2 regions of the Thermanaeromonas sp. DSM 22490 genome follow, and region 1 is predicted to be linked to the other one. Evidence: riboswitches for the same ligand, from Rfam matches in the RefSeq annotation. Region 1 holds a riboswitch; the other holds the start of a gene.

Region 1 (4,984 bases):
AATCGATAAGGACCGGGCGGCGCGCCTTTTGGCCAGCGAAGTCGGAGCAGAGGTTTTATTCCTGTTAACTGAAGTGGAACAGGTCTATCTGGATTTCGGCAAACCCACCCAGAGGGCAGTTTCGCAGCTGACAGTGGCGGAAGCTAAAAAATATCTGGCGGAAGGCCAATTCCCACCGGGAAGCATGGGTCCCAAGATCGAAGCTGCCATCAGCTTTGTAGAGGCGGGCGGCGAAAAGGCTATTATCGGATCTTTAAGTAAAGCGGCTGCTGCCGTGGCAGGCAAGTCTGGTACAGCCATTGTAGCCGGGTAGGGATAAACCATGGATGTTTTCCAGGTTATCGGCCCTGTTATGATAGGCCCTTCCAGTTCCCATACAGCCGGAGCGGTGCGCATCGGCCGGCTAGCCCGGGCTATCTTAAGCGAAGAACCCCTAGAAGCAGATATTTTCCTCCACGGGTCCTTCGCCCGCACTTACCGGGGGCATGGTACGGACAGGGCTCTGGTGGCAGGTTTGCTAGGCTTGAACGTAGACGACGAACGGGTACGCCAGGCTTTAGACCTGGCCCGGGACAAGGGGCTTAAAATTAGTTTTAAAGAAAAAGATTTGGGCGAGGTACATCCCAATTCAGCACTTCTCATCTTAAAAGGTAGTTCCCGCAAGGTAGAGGTAATGGGTTCCTCTTTAGGAGGTGCCCAGGTGGTGGTCACCAAGATCGACCAATTTCCGGTGGAAGTCACCGGTGAATTGCCCACCCTGGTGGCTGCCTATAAAGATCAGCCCGGAATTATAGCCGCAGTAACCGCTTTGCTGGCCGGCCAAAGTATCAATATTGCCAGCATGCGGGTTTCCCGGGAAGGCCTGGGCCAGCGGGCTTTAATGGTGTTGGAGACGGATGATAGTATTCCGGAAGAAATAATCGCTGGCCTGCGGGCCTGGCCGGTAATGGAGCGGGTGATTCGTATTGACCCTGTGTAGCTGGAAAAGAGCATCTGAACTCTTAGCCGAGGCAGAAGGGAAAAACCTGCCCCTGTTCCAGGTGGTAATACAATACCAGGCGAGTTTAAGCGGGCAGGATGAAGCTTCCATCAGGCAGAAGATGATGGAAAGGTTAGAGATAATGCGGGCCGCTGCTCAAAGGGGACTGACAGAGGATATGCGATCCCCCAGCGGCCTGATAGGTGGAGGAGCCAGGCTGCTAGAAGCTGCGCGGGAAAAGGGGGAAAGTCTATCGGGTGGCACTACCGGACGGGCTATTGCCCTGGCCATGGCTGTGGCCGAAGTCAACGCCTGCATGGGGCGTATAGTTGCTGCACCTACGGCCGGTTCCTGTGGCATCCTGCCTGGGGTCCTTCTGGCCTTGCAGGCAGAAAAAGGCTGGAAGGATGAAGTTCTGGTAGATGGCCTTTTTACGGCTGCTGGCATAGGTATAGTTATAGGCAAACAGGCTTCTCTCTCCGGTGCGGCCCTCGGCTGCCAGGCAGAATGCGGTGTGGCCAGCGCCATGGCCGCCGCTGCAGCCGTAGAGGTGGCCGGTGGCCAGCCGCGCCAGGCTATAGACGCAGCAGCTATTGCCCTGAAGGGCTGGCTGGGATTGGTCTGCGATCCGGTGGGCGGCCTGGTAGAAATACCCTGTGTGAAACGCAATGCTATAGGGGCAGCCCATGCCCTGGCGGCTGCGGATATGGCCCTGGCCGGTTTGCCCTCATATATTCCGTTAGATGAAGTAGTAGCCGCTATGGTCCAAGTAGGTCGCAGTCTCCCACCTTCATTACGAGAAACGGGGGAGGGTGGCGTGGCCGCTTGTCCCACTGCACGTTCTTTAATGCGCGATCTGATGGGATGATAATTATAAAAAAATTTTCATACAAGAAGGATAATAGGTCGTAAATGTCGAATTAATTTATTAGCCCATGAGTTAATTACAACTTCATATAGGGCGAAGGAAGGGAGTAGAAGAGACCCCTCCTGACAAAAGAGAAAGACAGGGTAGGGGCGCCGAAGGAGCAAGCCCGGCTGTGGGTGGCAGCACGGGGGAAACTCTCAGGCAAAAGTACTACTCCTGGACGCGGCTCTGGAGAGTTCTCCCTTACGGGAGACACCAAAGGGGTAAGGCTTTGAAGCCTAATCTCTCAGGTAAGCAGACAGAGGCTCACACCGTTTTAATAACGGTATGGGCCTCTTAATTTTTTCCGGCCATACTATATTTGTTGAGGTGAGATTATGGGTACAGAAACCGGGAAGAAGACACCCCTTTATGAGGAGCATATATCAGCAGGTGCCCGAATGGTGGAATTCGGGGGCTGGATTATGCCCCTGCAATATACGAGTATACTGGAGGAACACCGGGCAGTAAGAACCCAAGCCGGGCTCTTTGACGTTTCCCACATGGGAGAGATTGAGATAAAAGGGCCGGATGCCTTCCGCCTGGTCCAGCATTTGATCACTAATGATGCTTCCCTGGCCCAGGGAGATAAGGTTATTTACAGCCCCATGTGCTATCAAGACGGCGGTACCGTAGATGACATTTTGGTTTACCGCCTGGAAGAGGAGAAATTTCTCTTGGTAGTCAATGCTGCCAATACTCTTAAGGACTTAGAATGGGTACAGAATAATGCTAAGGAATTGAACGCCGATGTGGTCATCACCGATGCTTCCCCGGCCACGCTGCAGCTGGCTTTACAGGGCCCGGAAGCAGCACCCATATTGCAGCCGCTAACTGATATTAATCTTCAGGACCTGGGGTACTATCGCTGGACTTATGGCAAGGTGCGAGGAGTCTTTTGCCTTATCTCCCGCACCGGTTATACGGGAGAAGACGGCTTCGAGCTCTATATGGACCCGGCAGAGGGACCCAAAATTTGGCGGGAGTTGCTGGAAGCAGGGCGGGATAAGGGCTTGAAACCTTGCGGTTTAGGAGCGCGCGACGTTTTGCGCCTGGAGGCGGCTATGCCCCTTTACGGGCATGAGCTGAGCCCGGAAATCACCCCCATAGAGGCCGGCCTGGGGCGCTTTGTGCGCACGGAAAAAGGGGAATTTAACGGTAGTGAAATTTTAAAACAGCAAAAAGAAGATGGGCCTCCGCGCCACCTTATTGGCCTTATAATGCTGGACCGGAACATTCCCCGGCCCGACTATCCGGTGAGCACAGCTGGCCGGGAGGTGGGGCGCATTACTTCCGGATCCTTCGCCCCTGCTTTGGGCCAGAATGTCGCCCTGGCCCTGGTAGAAAAAACTTATGGCCAGGTAGGAGAAAGCTTAAGTGTAATTATCCGGGGACGGGAACACCCGGCACGGGTAGTATCATTACCCTTCTACAGCCGGAAGAAAAAATAAGGAGGGTCATTACCATGATTATTCCTGAGGGCTTATTTTACACTAAAGAGCATGAATGGCTGCAACTAAAGGGCAACCGCTGTAGAATCGGCATTACTGATTACGCCCAGCAATCGCTAGGTGACATTGTATTTGTGGAACTCCCCCAGGTGGGGGACGAATTTAGTGCGGGCGATAGTTTTGGCGTAGTGGAATCGGTTAAATCTGCCTCCGATGTTTATATGCCGGTTTCCGGCAGAGTAGTAGCTGTCAACGAAGAACTGTTGGAGGAACCGCAGAAGATTAACCAAGATCCTTACGGTAAGGGCTGGATGATTGAAGTGGAACTGGCGGACCCTTCAGAAATAGCAAGTTTACTGGGTGCTGAAGCCTATCAGAAGTTGCTTGAGGAGGAATAAAGTTATGACTTATATTCCCACCACCTCAGCCCAAAGGGAAGAAATGCTTAAAGCCTGCGGCGTGGAAGGGATAGAAGACCTGTTTGCGGATATTCCGGAGGAAGTGAAACTTAAACGGGAACTGGACTTACCTGAGCCTTTAGCTGAAGCAGAAGTCTTACGCCATCTCCAGGAACTGGCCGGCAGGAACCGGACCGATTTGATTTCCTTTCTGGGCGCAGGAGCATACGAACACCACATACCCAGTGTGGTACCTGCTTTACTGTCTCGTTCCGAATTTTACACAGCTTATACTCCTTACCAACCGGAGGTGAGCCAGGGCACCCTCCAGGCCATATTTGAATTCCAGTCCCTCATTTGTGCCCTAACAGGTTTAGACGTAGCTAATGCCTCTCACTACGATGGCGCTACGGCTACGGCCGAGGCAGCCCTGGTGGCCTGCGGAGCTACCAGGCGCCAGAAGATTCTGTTCTCCCGCGGACTTAACCCCCAGTACCGCGCCGTTCTCCACACTTATACCCGTGGCCAGGGAATTGAGCTAGTAGAGATTCCCTGGGAGGACGGCCGGACTTCCCTAGAGGAACTGGCGAGAATAGCTGACCGGGACGTAGCCGGCGTCATCCTTCAACAGCCAAATTTTGTGGGGCAGCTGGAGCCTATGACCGAAGCCAGTGAACTGGCTCATAAGGTGGGGGCCCTTTTCATAGCAGTGGTAAATCCCATCTCCTTAGGCATATTGGCGCCGCCCGGAGAATATGACGCTGACCTGGCGGTGGGCGAAGGCCAGAGCCTGGGCAATCCTTTGAACTTTGGCGGGCCTTATTTAGGCTTTATGGCCGCTAAGGAGAAGTTTGTGCGACGCCTGCCGGGACGGATTGTAGGCCAGACAGTTGATGTAGAAGGCCGCAGAGCCTTTGTCCTTACCCTCCAGGCCAGAGAGCAACATATAAGGCGGGAGAAAGCTACTTCCAATATTTGTTCTAACGAAGCCCTTTGCGCCCTAGCGGCTACCATATACCTTTCCTGCCTGGGCAAGGAAGGGCTTAAAGAAGTGGCCCGCCAGTGCTTGCTTAAAGCGCATTACGCTTTTGAACAACTCCTAAAAATAAAAGGGATAAAGCCGGTCTTCAACGGGCCCTTCTTCCATGAATTTGCCATCCGCGCCTCCCAAGCTCCTTCCCAAGTAGCTGACCGCCTGATGCGCGCCGGTATAGCGGGTGGCTTTGACCTGGGACGCTTTTACCCGGAA
Region 2 (4,984 bases), on a different contig from region 1:
ATACCTGCTGCCGTAAAAGACTGCTCACCGATAAAACCGGCAGCCTGGTCTAAAATTTCCGTTTGGAAGGGGATCAGACCAATAACGTCACCTGGCGGCAGGTGGCTAAGGATAAATTCTTCATCCCTGGGTTGACGCAATTTATTGCCCACAAATTTGATTCGTGCAATACCAAGTTCTGCGGCCAGTTTTTGGACGACCCGGGCAGTTTGGATACTCACCAGGGTGGGTTCGGTAACAATAAGCATAAGATCTACCCCCCGGGCCGTACCCCGGGTAAGGTGTTCAATGCCGGCACCCATATCTAAAACCACCATTTCCCGGCGTTTTAAGACGAGGGAATTAACCATAGCATTTAAGACGGCATTTTCCCGGCAATAGCATGTGGAACCCCCCGGTTTTATGGCCCCCATTTTCAAAAAAAGGATATTACCGCTTCTGATGGTGTAATCCTCCAGCAGGCTATCTACTTCCGGGTTTAAAGAAAAGAAGGCCCCGCTACCGCCGGTGCGTTCGACAATCAACTCTCGCATATCAACAATAGGTTTCAGGGTACCAAGCCTTTCCTCAGGAAGACCCAGGACCATTCCCAGGCTGGTATCAGGATCGGCATCGACGGCATATACCTGGTAACCTCGCTGGGCAAAGCACCTGATTAAACCTGCGGCGATGGTTGTTTTGCCGACGCCGCCCTTCCCGGAAATAGCCAGTTTCACTGGCACGCCTCCTCTGTTCAACTTCTCCTGGTTATCGTTTATTTTCATTAGCAAAAAGCGTGCCAAAAGAAAAAGGCCGCCAGCGCTAGGCGGCCTAACAACCCCAATGTCAATTGGGTTTTACACGTTAAAAAGAGTTGACATTATTTTTTAAGCAGGCCATAGCGGGACATTTTAGCATAAAGGGCCTGGCGGGAGAGGCCTAAGGCCTTGGCGGCCCGTGTTTTTTCTCCTCCAAAAGCTTCTAGGGCCTGGATGATGGCCTCCTTTTCCGCTTCTATCCGTACTTTATAAAGGGGGGAGATATCCCTTACCCCTTTCTTTTTGCCCGGATAACCTATGGCGAGGTGATGGGGATGGATTTCCTGGTCTTCAGCCAAGATGACAGCCCTCTCCAGGACATTTTCCAATTCCCGGACGTTGCCCGGCGACGCGTTCCACCTCCTTTGCATAGCCTGACCAATTGATTATTCACCGATAGGCCACGGTGAGGGTAGAGAGGGTAAAAATTTTTTAGATTGTTAGAAGGAGAATTTAATGCCATGTAGAATATAATACTAGTGAAAACAAGAACAAAAATAAAGTAAAACTAAATAAGGGTTGGCGGTTGAGGAGAGCAGGAGAGACCCGGGTGTTTGACCGGGCGCCGAAGGAGCAAGGCGAGGGCCTGCGGTGAGGGCCCCAAGCCCAAACTCTCAGGCAAAAGCACTGCTCTCGGACGCATCTCTGGAGAGCTTCCCCGCTGAATGCACTTACCGTATTTCAGGGGGAACACCCAAGGGGTAAGGCGCGTTAGCGCCTATTCTCTCAGGTGGAAGGACAGAGGCTATTCACCCTAACTAAGGGTGGATAGCCTCTTTTGTTATGCTCCTAGCAGGTGCGAAGGCTTTCGGATGAGAACCCGGATAACGAAGGTTATAAAGGTTGTTAGTTTAAGGCGGGGGAGGGAAAAATAAACTTATCATGAGCGGCTACGGACAGACCTGGGTGGTGACCAATAATCCCGATATAAAGTTTAGTCAAGGGCGCTTGCTGTTGGTACCGGGAGGGACGCTCCAGGTCTTTAAAGAAGCGCGTAAACTCATCTATCAAGGCTGCCTTTTGCTGAGCCATCCTCTAATGGGCAGCCTTAAACCCTGGCAAAACCCGTATCGTAGCCTGGCTTTGCTGGAACCCCGACCCAGGTCGGGCATCTTAGATACCAAATCCATCACCCTTATGGAAAGGGCTATAGACATGCTGGAGAAGAGGCAAAGGGAGGTTGGTAGCCGGTCGGATTACGACGTTCATACCCTGGCTCATTTTCGCCTGCTGGACTGGGAATTAATAAGCCAAACAATAGAGCTTTCCGATCTGGCCGGAGGAGTGGAAGTTACCAATTTTATGTAAGGTAAAGAAAGTTAAGGAAGGAGTGGATAGAGGTGAGCACCAGGGAAGTTGATGTACTTATAATAGGTGGCGGGCCGGCCGGACTGACTGCGGGTTTGTACGCCTCCAGGGCGCGGCTCAAAACGGTTATTTTAGAAAAAGCGCGCCACGGCGGGCAGATCGCCAGCACCAAGACCATTGAAAACTGGCCCGGCACTTTGAGCGCCGGAGGAGCGGAGCTTACGGACAGGATGGCCGAGCATGCCCGGCACTTCGGCTGTGAGATTATAAGAGACGAAGTGACGGAAGTCGATTTCCGCGGTTACGAGAAGGTAATAAAAACCCAAAAGCAAGATACCTACCTGGCTAAAGCGGTAATTATTGCTTCCGGTGCTGAGCCTCGGGTACTAGGGATTAAAGGAGAGAGGGAGTTCCGCGGCAGGGGTGTATCTTATTGTGCCACCTGTGACGCCGACTTTTATACCGATGCCAGCGTAGTGGTGGTGGGCAACGGCGATGCGGCCGTGGAAGAGGCTATTTACCTTACTAATTTTGCCGCGGAAGTAACTTTAGTTGTCATTCACGATGAGGGGATCCTGGACGCCACTAAAGTCATCCAGGAGAGGGCTTTTGCCAATCCCAAGCTTAAATTTAAGTGGAATTCAGTGGTGGAAGAAATAAAGGGCGATGAAGCTGTCACTGCGGTAGTAATAAAGAATATCAAAACAGGCGAACTGGAAGAGTTGCCCGCTGACGGCATATTCTTCTTCGTGGGAACGGTTCCTAATACCTCTTTCTTGCAGGGCAAGATAGAAATGGATGCCCGCGGTTACATTAGGACCAACGAGATTATGGAGACTTCGGTGGAAGGAGTATATGCTGCCGGGGACTGCCGGGAAAAATTCTTGCGCCAGGTAGTGACGGCCGCGGCCGATGGAGCCATCGCGGCCATGGCGGCGGAAAAATATATCCGGGAAGAGGAATTTTTCCGCCTAGAAGTATTGCGGCCTGATAAACCCGTCTTGCTGGCCTTCTGGAGCCCCATGGTGGAGGCCAGCCTGCCGGTAATGGCCAAGGTGGAGAAACTCCAAGAAAAGCTGGGGGACAGGATTAAGGTAACAAAAATAGACACTTACCGTAACACCAGGGTGGCCAGGCGTTACGGTATAGACAAAGTTCCTGCTGTGCTGCTCTTAAAGCAGGGGGAAGTGGTGGCCCAGATTAAAGAGTTTGAAGTGGACGCCATGGAGAAAGCTATATCACCTTTTATCTCCTAAAACTTGTTTCGCAGGCCCTGGAAAATCACCCTTAGAAGGCAAAAAGCGTATTAGGTGGAAGGAGGTGTTTTAGATGTTAGAAGTCAACAAGGATAATTTTGAGGCTGAAGTGCTGGGAGCCTCGGGCCTGGTGGTAGTAGATTTCTGGAGCCCCAACTGCGAAAAGTGTATGGCGCTCCTGCCGGATATGGAGGCCCTAGAAGGCAAATACAAGGACAAAGTAAAATTTGCCAAGCTCAATATTCAGGGCAACAGGCGACTGGCGCTTTCCTTAGGGGTTCGAGGGCTTCCAGCCATGGGCTTCTTTAAGGGGGGCCAAAAAGTTGCGTTGTTAACCCCGGATGAGGTTTCCCCGGAAGCAGTCGAGGAAAAGATTAATGAACTTCTGTAAGTGACTAATTTCACATGGGGAGGTGTGAGGTTTGAAGTTATCCCTGGGATATATAACCATTAAGGACGTGCAGTTCGGCCAGGCCACGGAGATAAAAGATGGCGTGCTTTATGTAAACGCGCAGGAACTGATAGCCAAGATTAAGGAAGACGAGCGCATCGCCGAAGTGAGGGTGGAGCTGGCCAGGCCGGGAGACAGTGTCAGGATCTTGCCGGTAAAGGATGTGATTGAACCCCGGGTAAAAGTGGAAGGGCCTGGCGGTGTATTTCCCGGCACGGTGAGCAAGGTGGAAACAGTGGGAACCGGCCGCACCCATGTCTTGAAGGGGGCTGCGGTGGTAACCTGCGGCAGAATAGTGGGCTTCCAGGAGGGCATTATAGACATGAGCGGCCCCGGGGCCGAATATACGCCCTTCTCCCAGACCTGCAATGTTGTCCTGGTCATCAACCCCGTGGAAGGGCTGCCGCCACACGAACACGAGGCTACGGTCCGCCTGGCCGGGCTGAAGGCAGCCGCATTCTTGGGTGAGGCCGGTAAATTGGTACAACCTGAGGTAGTCAAAGAGTACGAATACCTACCGCTACCTGAAGCGGTAGCTCGATATCCGGGCTTGCCCAAAGTGGTTTACGTGTATATGCTTCAGAGCCAGGGGCTTTTGCACGATACCTGGGTGTACGGGGTGGATGCCAAGAAGATTTTACCTACCCTGATCTCTCCCACGGAAGTCATGGATGGGGCTATTGTGAGCGGTAATTGTGTGTCAGCCTGTGACAAGAATACTACCTATCACCACCAAAATAACCCAGTGATAGAGGACTTGTACGAGCGCCATGGTAAGGACCTCAACTTTATCGGCGTGGTAATAACCAACGAGAACGTCACCCTGGCCGATAAGGAGCGGTCCTCCAATTACACGGCCAAACTCGTGGAATTCTTAGGCGCTGACGGCGTCATCATAACGGAAGAAGGTTTTGGCAACCCTGATACTGACCTGATCATGAACTGTGTAAAGATCGCCCGGAAGGGCATCAAAACCGTGCTCATAACCGATGAGTATGCCGGACGGGATGGGGCTTCCCAATCTTTGGCGGATGCAGCGCCGGAGGCTGATGCCGTAGTGACGGCAGGGAATGCCAACGAGATTATAACTTTGCCGCCTATGGAGAAAGTAATCGGATTTCCCGAGGCCGCCAAGGTTATCGCGGGAGGCTTCGCGGGCAGTCTCCAGGAAG

The links. A riboswitch is a leader RNA that binds a small molecule or an ion and turns the genes downstream of it on or off. The one in region 1 is predicted to bind glycine.
Region 2: it holds a riboswitch for glycine, as region 1 does, so the genes downstream of both, AC1BI1_RS06405 (GrdX family protein) here and gcvT (glycine cleavage system aminomethyltransferase GcvT) in region 1, are expected to answer to the same signal.

Annotation. Positions count from the first base shown of each region.
Region 1 covers NZ_JBJHHE010000004.1:160,144-165,127, forward strand. Annotated here, with positions in the region: gene arcC (carbamate kinase) at 1-313, shown strand, start outside; gene sdaAB (L-serine ammonia-lyase, iron-sulfur-dependent subunit beta) at 323-979, shown strand; gene sdaAA (L-serine ammonia-lyase, iron-sulfur-dependent, subunit alpha) at 966-1,847, shown strand; glycine riboswitch at 1,945-2,070, shown strand; glycine riboswitch at 2,074-2,151, shown strand; gene gcvT (glycine cleavage system aminomethyltransferase GcvT) at 2,225-3,337, shown strand; gene gcvH (glycine cleavage system protein GcvH) at 3,352-3,735, shown strand; gene gcvPA (aminomethyl-transferring glycine dehydrogenase subunit GcvPA) at 3,740-4,984, shown strand, end outside.
Region 2 covers NZ_JBJHHE010000007.1:16,379-21,362, forward strand. Annotated here, with positions in the region: gene AC1BI1_RS06395 (ATP-binding protein) at 1-716, opposite strand, end outside; gene AC1BI1_RS06400 (helix-turn-helix domain-containing protein) at 860-1,168, opposite strand; glycine riboswitch at 1,324-1,437, shown strand; glycine riboswitch at 1,441-1,541, shown strand; gene AC1BI1_RS06405 (GrdX family protein) at 1,680-2,105, shown strand; gene trxB (thioredoxin-disulfide reductase) at 2,138-3,361, shown strand; gene AC1BI1_RS06415 (thioredoxin family protein) at 3,435-3,752, shown strand; gene AC1BI1_RS06420 (glycine/sarcosine/betaine reductase component B subunit) at 3,784-4,984, shown strand, end outside.